Regions from separate parts of the Mesorhizobium sp. BR1-1-6 genome, predicted to be linked through region 2. Evidence: predicted binding sites of a transcription regulator. Region 2 holds the regulator's gene; each other region holds the start of a gene.
The links. The regulator LexA, encoded in region 2, represses DNA repair genes until DNA is damaged. The targets are predictions, from matches to a motif close to TGTTCNNNNTGTGTTCNG.

Region 1 (4,566 bases), on a different contig from region 2:
AAGAGAAATGCCTCTAGGCAAGGGCCGTTCGCGGTCACGGCCGCGAAAACCGGCAACCTGTTTCGGCGGCCTTATGAATCCGAACCGGCGCGCAGCGACTTGAACGGACGGGGTGTTGGTGCGTCGCGATCGCCGCGGAATTTCGGCAGGCCCGCAGCATCATCTCAAGGAAATCGGCTCCCACTTTTCCTGCAATTGCTCTAGACTTCGCGTGTCGGACAGGACGACAGGGAAGCAATGGCGGGGCATGGCGGCTCTCGAACGGTCATCTACGCGGCGCTCGCCGGCAATCTCGCGATCGCGCTGACCAAATTCGTCGCAGCCTTCTTCACCGGCAGTTCGGCGATGTTTTCGGAAGGCGTGCATTCGCTGGTCGATACCGGCAATGGCAGCCTGCTGCTTTATGGCATGCATCGCGCCGCACGCCCGGCCACCCGCGCGCATCCGCTCGGCCATGGCCGCGAGCTCTACTTCTGGAGCTTCATCGTGGCGCTTCTCGTCTTCGCGCTCGGCGCCGGCGTATCGTTCTACGAAGGCGTGACGCACATCATTGCGCCCGAACCGGCCGCCAATGTCAGGGTCAATTACATCGTGCTCGGCCTGTCGTTTCTGTTCGAGGGCAGCTCATGGCTGGTGGCGCTGAGGGAATTCCGCCGGCAGAAGGGCCAGCAGGGCTGGCTGCAGGCCGTGCAATCGAGCAAGGATCCAAGCGTCTACACAGTGCTGTTCGAGGACAGTGCCGCGCTTCTCGGCCTGATCGTCGCCTTTGCCGGCATATTGGCGGCGGAGATTTTCGAGATGCCGGAACTGGACGGCGCCGCCTCGATCGGCATTGCGCTGATCCTGGGTGCGACCGCGGCCTTCCTGGCGCGCGAGAGCAAGGGGCTGCTCATCGGCGAGCCTGCTTCGCCCGCGGTGCAGAAAGAAGTGCTGGCGATCGCGCAGCAGGATCCGGCGGTGCAGCGGGCGAACGGCGTCCTGACCGTCCACCTGGGGCCGGAAGAAATCGTTGCCGGCCTGAGCATCGAATTCGAGGACCATCTGTCCGCGCCGGAAATCGAAGCCTGCGTCGAGCGCCTCGAAGCGCGGCTAAGGAAGGAAATGCCCGAGATCACCCGGCTGTTCGTCAAGCCGCAGACGACAGGCACCTGGGAACAGCGGCGCAAGCTGATCGAATCGGCATCCGAGTAGAGTTTTGAGCAGGTCTCGAAACCACATTCCACTCCTCGGGATTATGTCTTGGACCAGCGTCGCGTCGTTGCCTTGCGACGCTGCGCCGCTAAAATCAGCCGATCGAGTTTTGGAGGACTGATTATGAAGATCGACGGCGGCTGTCATTGTGGTGCCATCACCTATGAGGCGGAGGTCGAACCGGAAAAGACCTCGATCTGCCATTGTACCGATTGCCAACAGTTGACCGGTACGGCCTTTCGCGTCACCGTTCCGGCGCCTGAAGATCACTACCGGATCACAAAGGGTACACCGAAGGTCTACATCAAGACCGTGGCAAGCGGCGCCAAGCGCGTCCAGGCCTTTTGCGCCGACTGCGGTTCGCACCTTTACGCCACGTCGGTCGGAGATGGCCCAAAGGTCTACGGCATTCGAGTGGGAACCGCGCGGCAACGCCAGGATTTGATTCCGACACTGCAAAAATGGCACCGCTCGGCGCTTCACTGGCTACCTGAATTTCACGGCATGACCACAGTGGAGGAGCAGTAGCGCCGTCCGGTGCGGCGCCTCATTCGTCGCCTTCGACGACCCTCAGCCTGAGCTGGCCGGTCTTTGAATCGGCAACGCGTGGGGAATCGACAACGCGCGGGCCGGGTTCCGGCTTCGCAGGGGCTGGTGACGCCATGTCAGGGTCGGCATCGCCTCCGGGCTGCGCCCCAAACTCCAGAGCTTCGATCTTCTGGCCGCGTTTGGTCACCTTCGACGTCGAGACGAGGATGTCGTCTATATCCTTGGCCGACTGGGCAAAATGGCCCTGCAATTTGCGCACCCGCTCGTCGACGCGCGAAACATCCTCCATCAGCCGGATCACCTCGCCCTGGATCAGGTGTGCCTGCTCGCGCATACGGGCATCCTTCAGGATCGCCTGGATGACCTGGATCGACAGCATCAGGAGCGACGGCGAGACGATGACGACGCGGGCGCGGTGCGCCTTCTGCACCACCGCCTCGAAATTTTCGTGGATCTCGGCAAACACCGATTCCGACGGCACGAACATGAAGGCGGTATCCTGCGTCTCGCCCTGGATCAGATATTTATCCGCGATATCGCGGACATGCACCTCGATGTCGCGGCGGAAGGCCTGCGACGCGACCTTCTGCTGTTCGGCGCCTTCGGCGGCGCGGATGGCGTTCCAGGCTTCCAGCGGAAACTTGGCGTCGACGGCAAGCGCCGGCGCGCCGTTGGGCATCTTCACCAGGCAATCGGGACGGCTGCCGTTGGACAAGGTCGCCTGGAACTCGTAGGCGCCGTGCGGCAGACCGTCGGCGACGATCGCTTCCATGCGCGACTGGCCGAAGGCGCCGCGCGTCTGCTTGTTGGAGAGGATCGCCTGCAATTGCACGACCTGGCCGGCGAGCGACTGGATGTTGCCTTGCGCGGTGTCGATGACGGCCAGCCGCTCCTGCAATTTGGCCAGGCTCTCATGAGTGGATTTGGTTTGCTCGGTCATGGTCTGGCCGAGGCGGCCGGTCATGGCATCGAGGCGCTGGCCGATCGATTGCGTCAGTTCCGCCTGCCGCGCGCCGAAGACTTCCGCGATGGCGCCCATGCGGCCCTGCATCTCGGCTTGGCTTTGCAATATGCCGGCCATCCGCGCCTCGGCGTCGCGGGCATGGTCGGCGGCTTCGGCAGCGGCCACGGCGCGCGCCTTGGCCGAGCGCCACAGCGCGACGACAAGCGCCACGAACAGGCCAAGAAACACAAAGGCCCCGAACGCCAGCGCATGGCCGAGCGTGATCGTGGTCGCGCCAAGCCGGGCGACAGGTTCCGAAAGGATGGATGTCAGGTCGTTCATGCACACAGCATAGACGATTCGGCCGGCCAGCACAGATCAAAACGTGAACGATCCCCCGGCGTACCGGTTGACGCCCTTTATTCAAGGTCTTAGGTGAGACGCCATGCCGATCAAGCCGCTCATCATTCTTCCCGACCCCATCCTGCGCCAGGTTTCCAAGCCGGTGGAGCGCGTCGACGCGCCCTTGCGCAAACTGGCCGACGACATGCTGGCGACCATGTATGACGCGCCCGGCATCGGGCTGGCCGCGATCCAGATCGGCGAGCCGCTGCGCATGCTGGTGATCGACCTCGCCAAGGAGGACGAGACGCCGGCGCCGCATGTCTTCATCAATCCCGAAATCCTGGAAAGCGCCGACCAGCGCTCCGTCTACGAGGAAGGTTGCCTGTCGATTCCCGACTATTATGCCGAGGTCGAACGCCCGGCTTCCGTGCGGGTCAAGTATCTCGACCGCGATGGCAAGCTGCAGGAAATGGAGGCCGAGGGGCTGATGGCAACCTGCCTGCAGCATGAGATCGACCATCTCAACGGCGTGCTGTTCATCGACCACATTTCGAAGCTGAAGCGCGACATGGTGGTGAAGAAGTTCAAGAAGCTGGCCAAGGACAAGGCTCCGGGCAAGCTGGTGGGATAGGGGACAATGCCCCTTCGCGTCATTTTCATGGGGACGCCGGAGTTTTCGGTGCCGACATTGCGCGCGATTGCCGATGCCGGACATGAGGTCGCGGCCGTCTACACGCAGCCGCCGCGAGCCGCCGGCCGGCGCGGCCTTGAGCTGACGCCGTCGCCGGTACAGCGCGAGGCGGAACGGCTGGGCATCGAGACGCGCACGCCGACGTCGCTCAAGGGCGAGGCCGAACAGGCAGCTTTTCGCGCGCTGCAAGCCGATATCGGCGTGGTCGTGGCTTACGGCCTGCTGCTGCCCAGGGCGGTGCTTGAGGCGCCGCGACTGGGCTGCATCAACGGCCATGCCTCGCTGTTGCCGCGGTGGCGCGGTGCGGCGCCCATCCAACGGGCGATCATGGCGGGCGACAGCGAAACCGGCATGATGGTCATGCGCATGGAAGAAGGCCTCGACACCGGCCCGGTGGGGCTGGTTGAAAAATGCGTCATCGAACCCGATATGACCGCCGGCGATCTGCATGATCGATTGATGAGCGTCAGCGCCGCACTGATCGTGGAAGCGCTGGCGCGGCTGGAAAGGAATAGCCTGGCGTTCACCGCCCAAGCGGTTGAGGGGGTGACCTATGCCAAAAAGATCGATAAATCCGATACGCACGTGGATTGGACGCGACCCGCGGCCGAAGTTCACAATAATATTCGCGGCCTGTCGCCGTTCCCCGGCGCCTGGTGCGAGGTTGAAATTGGTGGCCGGGTGGAACGGCTGAAACTGCTTCGCTCGACGCTTGCGCAAGGTGTGGGCGAGCCGGGAGGAATTCTCGACGACCGCCTGACGGTCGCCTGCGGAGCGGGCGCGATCCGGCTGGTCGAAGTTCAACGGGCTGGCGGAAGGCCCGCCGCCGCGCAAGAATTCCTGCGCG
Region 2 (4,566 bases):
TAGCCATGCGGGTGGAGGAACGAAACCTGGCTGCCGCGCTCATTGCCATCGCGCGGGCTTTCGAGTTCGAGGCCGTAGGCGCCGCATTTTGCCTCGACCAGTTGGATGAACAGATCGGTCAACGCCATGCTCTTCCTGCGCACCTCTGCCATGTCGACGTCGTTCCAGACATCGAGCGCCCCTTTGAGCGCGCGCATCGACAGCACAGGCTGCGTGCCGCAGAGAAACCGGCGGATGCCTGTGCCGGCAGCAAAACCCTGTTCGAAGGCGAATGGCCGCGCATGGCCCCACCAGCCGCTGAGCGGCTGGCGGACATCGCCATGGTGGCGCTCGGCCGCGTAGATGAAGGCCGGGGCACCCGGGCCGCCATTGAGATATTTGTAGGTGCAGCCAACGGCGAAATCGGCATTCGAACGGTCGAGCTCGACGGGCAAGGCGCCGGCGGTATGGCAGAGATCCCAGACGATCAGCGCGCCGGCATCATGTGCCGTCCGCGTCAGCGCGGCCATGTCGCGCAACTGCCCGGATTTGTAGTTGACGTGGTTGACCAGGATGACCGCGACCCGCTCGTCGATCAGTTCTTCTATGGTCGGCGCATCGACACCCTCGAGCCGCAGCACCGTGCCCGGCCGCGTCGAGGCAACGCCTTCGGCCATATAGAGATCGGTCGGAAAGCTGTCCCCCTCGGCGACGATGACTGACCTGTCCGGCCGCATCCCGAGTGCCGCATGCAGCACCTTGTAGATGTTGATCGAGGTGGTATCGCAGACCACCGTCTGGCCGGCGGCGGCCCCGATCAGGCGCCCGAGTTGGTCGCCGAGTTCGACCGGCATGTCGAACCAGCCGGCGGTGTTCCAGGCGCGGATGAGATCCTGCGCCCACTCCTGCGTGGCGGCCTTCTGCAGCTCGCCGAACACGGCGGGCGAAGCGGCGCCCAGCGAATTGCCGTCTAGATAGATCACCCCCTGGGGCAAGGTGAAGCGGTCACGCATGGCACGCAGCGGATCCGCGGTGTCCATTGCCTTGATCGCTGCGAGATCGGGAATTTTGCTCATGGTCGCGATGTTCCTCGGTGAGAAGAGCGCCCTGGAAACGGGCCGGCTGTTTTGCCGCCCGGGCAAGGGCTGGCCGCATAGAGGCTCAAGAACAGGGTGAACGCCCGGTTCGATCTTTGCTCGATTTCCGCCCGAGGCAGTTCCTCGAGCACCCCAACGATCCGGCGAACCTGGAGATCGCCGATCAAAAGACTGATGTAGATGTCGGCGGCTTCGGCAGGATCGTCACAGGCGATCAGGCCGGCCCGACTTGCGGTTCGAAGCAGGTCGCCAACAAGCGGCATTATGGTATTGCGGCCGAATTGCGCGATCGATTGGCCAAGCGTGCCTGTATCGTTGACGTCGCCGGCCGCGGCGCGATTGAGCGCCACCGCCTTGTCGCCCGTCACGAGGGTCAGCAGGACTGGCCCGAGCAAGTTCAGGGTTTCGAGCGGATCGCGCGCCCGGTGAAGGGCGTCCTCCAGCAGCTTCCTTGCCTCTCCCGCATTGGCTTCGATCAAGGATCGAAACAGGGTCTGCTTGTTGCCGTACCAGTTGTAGAGGGTTTCGTTCGAGGCCGATGCCCGCTTGGCGATAGCAAGCAGGGAGGCGCTCTTGTAGCCGGTTTCCCGGAGCACCGCATAGGCGGCCTCCTCTATCCGTTCGCGTCGCGCGGCCTGCTTCGGCGTGGTCATTGGTGTTCCTCTTCGAAAACCGTACATTATTATACGGTTTCGTCAAGCGAACGAACGAACGCAGCCCGTCGCGACCAGTGGTGGTGTCTGGCCGTTTTCCGGCGGAAGTTGGCATTTTGGTTTCGTTTCGTTCACGAGCCGCAGGGGTTTCTAATCCGCCCAAACGCACCCCGCACCTGCCGGTCACCCAGCTTGCAGGCTTGTGCCAAGAGTGGAGACCGGTCGGGCCACAGGCCATTAACCAAAATAGTTTCAAAGGGCCCGGGAGCGCATTGACGACGGACCGCGCTGGCAGGATGCTGGCTGCGGGAGGGCATTTCGTTTCCGTCGCCTTAACAAATTCATTAAACTTTAAATGGTTGCGGAACACAACTGGAACAGATAGGGTTTGTTCTGGGTTTGTTTTCTGATTCTGGTTCCAGACCCTTCGTGCAATGCCTTTGGGGGCCGCCATGCTCACGCGCAAGCAACATGAACTCTTGATGTTCATCCATGAACGGCTGAAGGAAAGCGGCATTCCGCCGTCCTTCGACGAGATGAAGGAAGCGCTGGACCTCGCCTCCAAGTCGGGAATTCATCGGCTGATCACGGCGTTGGAGGAGCGCGGCTTCATTCGCCGCCTGCCCAACCGGGCGCGCGCGCTGGAGGTGCTGCGCCTGCCGGACTCGATCGCGCCGGGTCTTAACGCGGCAAAGAAGTTCTCCCCGAGCGTCATCCAGGGCAGCCTCGGACAGGGCAGCAGCCCTAGCCGGCAGATCAAGCCGGCGACGTCTTCGCGTCTGCCCGCTGTCGGCAATGACGACGACGCTGTTTCAGCGGTGTCGATCCCGGTCATGGGTCGCATCGCAGCGGGTGTGCCGATCGATGCCATCCAGCATCAGACGCATTCCATTTCAGTGCCGCCTGACATGATCATGGGCGGCGAACACTATGCGCTGGAGGTCAAGGGCGATTCGATGATCGAGGCCGGCATTTTCGACGGCGACACGGTCATCATCCGCAATGCCGACACCGCAAGTCCTGGCGAGATCATCGTGGCCCTGGTGGACGAGGAGGAAGCAACGCTGAAGCGCTTCCGCCGAAAGGGTGCTTCGATTGCGCTCGAGGCTGCCAATCCGGCCTATGAAACACGTATTTTCGGACCGGACAGGGTCAAGGTGCAAGGCAAGCTGGTCGGGCTGATCAGGCGCTACTGAGCGGGCTCGGCGGTGGGCTTTTCGGGTTTGCGGTAAGGCGGCAATCCCCTTGCTTCGCGTGAGAATTTTCGCTGTTCATGCCAGGGCCGATATGGCCGGTCGACGGCAAAGCTGACCAGCGCCGGTGCCGTCGCCGATTGCCGGTCGAAGAAGACGGCGGCGCTTCCCTTGCGAGCGAGCTGCCGCTTGGTGATGACGAGAACCAGCGGATTGTGGCAGGGATCGTAGCCCGCGGGGTCGTTGATGACGATCAGATCCGCATAGGAGCAGGCCCTCCAGGCGTCCTTGCGATCCTCCACCTGCGCGATGATCGCCCCCGAGGTATGCCGGGCCATGCACAGGCCCGTGAAGCAATAGAAAGGCGCTCCCGCCGGAAGTTGCGCGGGATCGAAGATGTCGAACTGTCGGTCTCCGCTGTCGAACAGTTCCGGCGCAACGATGGTTTCGGACTTCAGCGCGCGTTTCCAATTATCGACGGTGAATTCGTTCGGGCGCGCCCGGTTGATCGCGAGCTCGCCGCCGCCGATCGGCAACGCCACCAGGCGGGCATCCTCCGAAATCAGCACGTCCGGCGTGCGCGTGTCCGAGACGGTCAACAGGCCGGCGAGCGCGAAGGGAAGTGCCGTCAGCCGCAGCCATGTCGTGGCCATCGTCGCGATGACCAGGGCGATCGCCACCAGAAGGACGGATTGCTGCGAAATCAACCCGACCGCGTCGACCGGCGAGCGTTGCGAGATCCATCCTGATATGGCGATCATCGCGGTCAGTCCCTTGCCCATCAGATAAAGGGATGGTCCATCGAACCCGAACGGCATCAGCAGCGCGCTGGCAACCGCAAGGAACATCACGACAGAAACGATCGGCATGACGGCAAGATTGGCGAACAGGCTGAGCGGCGACACGCGCTGGAAATGCCAGATGGCGAAAAGCGCCGTGGCGCTTCCCGCGATAATCGAGGTCATCGCCAGCCCACCTGTCGCCAGCAGCAATTTTCGCGTCAGCAGGCCAGGCAAGGTCCGTTGCGGCGGCGGGGTCCGCGCTTTGTCGGCTTTGCGATCCGACCAGCCGGCATAGGCGCCGACCAGGGCCGCGGTGGCGGCGAACGACATCTGGAAGCTCGGCCCTACCACCTCGTGCGGCGACACCACGATGACGGCGATCGCCGAAATAGCCAGATTGCGCATGGTGAGTGCCGCCCGATCGAACAGAACGGCGATCAGCATCACCGCCAGCATGATGAAGCTGCGTTCGGCGGCGACAACGACGCCCGAAATGACGAGGTAGGCGGCGATCGAGAAAAGTGCCGCCGCGGCCGCGTATTTCTTGACCGGCCGACGGGAGGAAAAGTTCGGAAACAGCGCGAAGCCGCCACGCAGCAGACCCATGACGGTGCCGGCGACCAGCGCCATGTGCAGCCCGGAAATTGAGATGATGTGGTAGATGCCGGTGCGTCGCATCGCTTCATTGATCTCGTCGGGAATCCCGGCGCGAACACCCACGATCAGCGCCGCGGCGATCTCGCCCTCGGCGCCGCCGATGCTGCCCCTGATATGGTCGGCAATGCTTTCGCGAGCACTCTCGATGGCGGCTGAGAGGGCGGCCCACAACGGCCTGTCATCGGCTGAGACGATTTTGGGGTTG
Region 3 (4,566 bases), on a different contig from region 2:
ATTCCTTGCGGTACTCGCCTTTGCGGCCGCGCACGATCGGCGCCAGGATGAACAGGCGCGTGCCTTCCTCGACCGCCAGCACGCGATCGACCATCTGCGACACCGTCTGGCTCTCGATCGGCAGTCCGGTGGCGGGCGAATAGGGTACGCCGACACGCGCGAACAGAAGCCGCATGTAGTCGTATATCTCGGTGACGGTGCCGACCGTCGAGCGCGGGTTCTTCGAAGTGGTCTTCTGCTCGATGGAGATGGCCGGCGAAAGGCCGTCGATCTGGTCGACATCCGGCTTCTGCATCATTTCGAGGAATTGCCGCGCATAGGCGGACAGGCTCTCGACATAGCGGCGCTGGCCTTCGGCATAGATGGTGTCGAAGGCAAGCGACGATTTGCCGGAGCCCGACAGGCCCGTCATGACGATCAGGCTGTCACGCGGCAGGTCGAGATCGACATTCTTCAGATTGTGTTCGCGCGCCCCGCGAATGGAAAGATATTTATGGTCGGCCATTGCCGGTCGCCGCCTCAGATCTGGAATTTGTGGGATCGGCGGGTTTTCCCCGGCCGTCCCCTATGTAGGTATTTTTGCCGCCGCGTCGAGAGACGCCACAATTCTCGACCAAGTCGTTTAACCGTCTTTCGGGCGGACGGGCAAGCGGAAAGAACAAAGACCGAACACGCTCCTGACAAAAGCGGTGGAGCAGGCGGCGTGGTTCCCATCAGGGGATATGTCGCTCGATCACATTTTTTCCGATCGGACATCGAGCGGTTGACGTCCCCGGCTGAGGGGAGCAGACTCCACACGTCAATGAAGCCGGCTGTCTTTCGATGGCCTCGTCGCCCAAAGGCGGCCTGCGAGACGCCGCGGACTATTGCGATCAGTGCTTCTGACGACGATTGTCGCAATGGACACAGGAGTGGAGCATGACGCCACCGGACAGTCCCTTGAGGCTCCAGCAGTGACTGGAGCCGCGGCAGGCATGAATGCCAGGGAGACGCGAGCGCCTTCCGGCGTGACCCTGCCGGATGCACCAAAATCAGAGACTACTGGTCGGATCGTCGGCTGAACGCCGCGAAGCATCCGAAATCGAAAGCCGGTAAAACATTCCCGGCGAAAGATTGGATTATAGATCCAGAAAAGCCCCGTCCGTTTGCTAAAAGCACGGCGGGGCTGCTCTTTTGGGGGAACGCGGAGGTAATGACGGCCCCGACATGTCAGCTACCGCGGCGGTTTGATCCCGCCGGCGCCGACATCGACCGTGATGCTGCCGGAAATCCTGACATCGGTATCGCCGATCTTGAACCGGCCGTTGCCGTTGGCGGGGAAGGCGTCATCGGGTTCGGGCTGCGGGGCCGGCTTGGCGATGCGATAATCGCCGGCCACACCGGGCAGGCTGCCTTTCTGGCTGTCGTTGGCAAAGGCGCCGCCGGCCAGCATGAGCGCACCGGCGAAAATAGTGACGGCAAGACGCCAAGGTTGGAATAAGCGGCTGTCGATCATCGGCCGGTTATAGCGCCGCCCCGCCGAGGTGGCCAGACCGGCGGTCATCAAATCGCCGGACGGCGGGGCCGTCGCAATTCATCGTGCTTGTGCCGGTCACGCCGCCTTTTTGCGGGTGTCGTAGACATGATCGACGAGACCCCATGCCTTCGCTTCCTCGGCGGTCATGAAATAGTCCCGGTCGAGCGTGCGCTCGACCTCTTCATAGGTGCGGCCGCAATGGCGCGCATAGAGCTCGGTCATCTGCCGCTTGGTGCGCAGAATGCCTTCGGCGTGACGCTGGATGTCCGATGCCTGACCCTGGAAGCCGCCCAGCGGCTGGTGCAGGACGAGGCTGGCGTTGGGCAGCGCGATGCGCCGTCCCGGCGTGCCAGCCATCAGCAGGAACGAAGCCATCGAGGCGGCAAAGCCCATGCACACCGTCGACACCGGACAGCTGACATATTGCATGGTGTCGTAGATGGCGAAGCCGCTGGTCACCACGCCGCCAGGCGAGTTGATGTAAAGCGAGATCTCCTTGTCGGGATTATCCGATTCCAGCGACAGAAGCTGGGCGCAGACCAGCGCCGACATGCCGTCGTTGATCTCGCCGTTGATAAAGACGATGCGCTCGCGCAGCAGCCGCGAGAAAATGTCGAAGGCGCGCTCGCCGCGGCTCGACTGCTCGATCACCATCGGCACCAGATTGGCAAAACCGGTCATCGTCTCTCTCCGTTTTTCATGTGTCGGCCACTCAAGCGGCGCGCTGCAGAAGGCAAAATGAATTGGCTGCGGGGCGGCGGCCGGAGGCACGCGCAGCGAATGAAAGCCGGCAGCCGGCGCCTGCCATGGTCACCATGGGCCTGGCGGCGGATGTCGCCGCACGGGCAAAGCCTTCATGTATAATATGCAGATGCGTGCCGCCCGAAACGGTGCGGGCGAGCGTGAAGGTGACGATGCTGTCGAGCGGGTTCCGTTCCTCGTCGGGCCGCGGCTGTTGCCGCCAGGAATAGCGAAGCCTTTTTCCGGGCTCGGCATCGAGGATCTCGCATTCGATCGGCGCATCCGGCCCGGCAAAGGCGAAATTGCTGCCGATCTCAGGATTGATGTCGTTGGGCATCATCCAGGCCGCAAGCAATTCGGGCACGGTCAGCGCCCGCCATACCTTTTCCGGCGGCTCGGGGAGATCGCACTCGAACTCGATCGCGTCGGGGGCGGTCCGCGCAGGGCTTTCGTCGGTCACTGGTGCGTGCGTCATTGGTCCATATCCTTGAGAACCGTCCTTAGTTTTTCGATGCGCTCGGGCCAGAACGTCCGGTAGCGTTCGATCCAGCCAAGCAGCGGGTCGAGCCCTTGCGGATCGGCGCGGTAATAGGCGTTGCGGCCCGCCCGCCGCTCGACCACCAGGCCTGCGCTGCGCAGCACCGCCAGGTGCTGCGACACAGCCGGCTGCGACACCGTCATGCCGGTGCGCAGCTGCGACACCGTCATCTCGCTGGTGGCGAGGCGTTCATAGACGGCGCGTCGGGTGGGGTCGGCCAGCGCCCGGAAAATCTCCGCTTCGATCATGGCGAAAGCATAAGTCGATACTTATCGGTTTGGCAAGCGATGTTTTACGGCCCATATGAAGGGAAGCTGGCGGCTCCGGCATTACTGCCATTCCTTGACAATGAGCGGCGATGCATATAGGAACGAAAAGAGAACAAAAACCTTGTGGGAAAAGGCAGCCACAGCAGGCAACGGGTGTGCGCAACCTGTAAGGTGCTGCGACAAAAATTTGTTTCGGACGAGCGCGGAGAAGTATCATGGCGGGTAGCGTCAACAAGGTCATTCTGGTCGGCAATCTCGGAGCGGATCCGGAGATCCGCCGCCTGAATTCGGGCGAGCCGGTCGTCAACATCCGCATCGCAACATCGGAAAGCTGGCGCGACAAGAATTCCGGCGAGCGCAAGGAAAAGACCGAGTGGCACAATGTCGTCATCTTCAATGAGGGCATCGCCAAGGTTGCCGAGCAGTATCTGAAGAAGGGCATGAAGGTTTATGTCGAGGGCCAGTTGCAGACACGCAAATGGCAAGACCAGACCGGTGCCGACAAATACACGACGGAAGTCGTGCTGCAGAGATTCCGCGGCGAGCTGCAGATGCTGGACGCGCGCGGCCAGGGTGAGGGCGGCCAGGTCGGGGGTTATTCCGGCGGCGGCAGCCGTGGTTCCGATTTCGGCCAGTCCGGCCCGAACGAAGGCTTCAATCGTGGCGGCGGCGCTCCCAAGGGCGGCGGCGGTTCGTCGCGCGAGCTGGACGACGAAATTCCGTTCTGAGCATCGACACGGCGTGACGGGCATTTGAGGAGAGGGCGCGATGTCGCTCGGACCGCTCCTATCGGCACGTCCTCCGATCCCATGGCATGCGCTCGCGGCCTTTGCCGCGCTGGCGATAGGCGGCGTGCAGCTGGCGCTGCCGAAAGGCACGCTGCGCCACCGCGCGATGGGCTATCTCTGGGCGGCGCTGATGCTGGCCGTCGCCATCTCGAGTTTCTGGATCCAGCAGATACGGCTCATTGGCCCTTTCAGCCCGATCCATCTCTTGTCGATCCTGGTGCTGGTCACGGTGCCGCTGGCGGTCTGGCATGCACGCAATCACCGCGTCGCCAAGCACCGCAAGGCGATGATTGCGTTGTATATCTTTGCACTGGTGGGTGCCGGTGTCTTTACGCTGGTGCCCGGCAGAATCTTGCACGACGTGGTCTTCGGCGTCGCGCAAGCCAGACCGTGATCCCGAGTGGAAGGAATATCAGTTGAAAGCACGCATCAAATGGGTCGAGGAACGCACCTTCGTCGGCGAGTCCGGCACAGGCCATAAGGTCGTACTGGGGACCGCGTTCGGCCCTGAAGGGAGAACGCCGGGGCCGAGCCCGATGGAACTGGTGCTGATCGGCACCGGCGGCTGCTCGGCCTATGATGTCGTCCATATCCTCGAAAAGGGGCGCGAGGCGATCGAGGACTGTGTGGTCGAGCTCGATTCCGACCGAGCCGAGACCGATCCCAAGGTGTTCACCCGCATTCATATGCATTTCATCGTCAAGGGCAGGGCGC

Region 1: a site for LexA is predicted at 3,058-3,075, ahead of LB545_RS04325 (DNA recombination protein RmuC). Genes of this name have one in related genera too.
Region 3: a site for LexA is predicted at 3,162-3,179, ahead of LB545_RS23375 (single-stranded DNA-binding protein). Genes of this name have one in related genera too.

What each region holds. Positions count from the first base shown of each region.
Region 1 is NZ_JAIUHZ010000001.1:882,455-887,020, reverse strand. Features, by position in the region: gene LB545_RS04335 (cation diffusion facilitator family transporter) at 238-1,191, shown strand; gene LB545_RS04330 (GFA family protein) at 1,315-1,719, shown strand; gene LB545_RS04325 (DNA recombination protein RmuC) at 1,739-3,025, opposite strand; gene def (peptide deformylase) at 3,129-3,659, shown strand; gene fmt (methionyl-tRNA formyltransferase) at 3,666-4,566, shown strand, end outside.
Region 2 is NZ_JAIUHZ010000010.1:75,563-80,128, reverse strand. Features, by position in the region: gene kynU (kynureninase) at 1-1,055, opposite strand, end outside; gene LB545_RS19680 (TetR/AcrR family transcriptional regulator) at 1,052-1,729, opposite strand; gene lexA (transcriptional repressor LexA) at 2,182-2,925, shown strand; gene LB545_RS19670 (ComEC/Rec2 family competence protein) at 2,919-4,566, opposite strand, start outside.
Region 3 is NZ_JAIUHZ010000015.1:111,982-116,547, forward strand. Features, by position in the region: gene uvrA (excinuclease ABC subunit UvrA) at 1-505, opposite strand, end outside; gene LB545_RS23355 (hypothetical protein) at 1,214-1,495, opposite strand; gene LB545_RS23360 (ATP-dependent Clp protease proteolytic subunit) at 1,592-2,197, opposite strand; gene LB545_RS23365 (SRPBCC family protein) at 2,229-2,732, opposite strand; gene LB545_RS23370 (ArsR/SmtB family transcription factor) at 2,729-3,043, opposite strand; gene LB545_RS23375 (single-stranded DNA-binding protein) at 3,280-3,792, shown strand; gene LB545_RS23380 (DUF2306 domain-containing protein) at 3,833-4,246, shown strand; gene LB545_RS23385 (OsmC family protein) at 4,269-4,566, shown strand, end outside.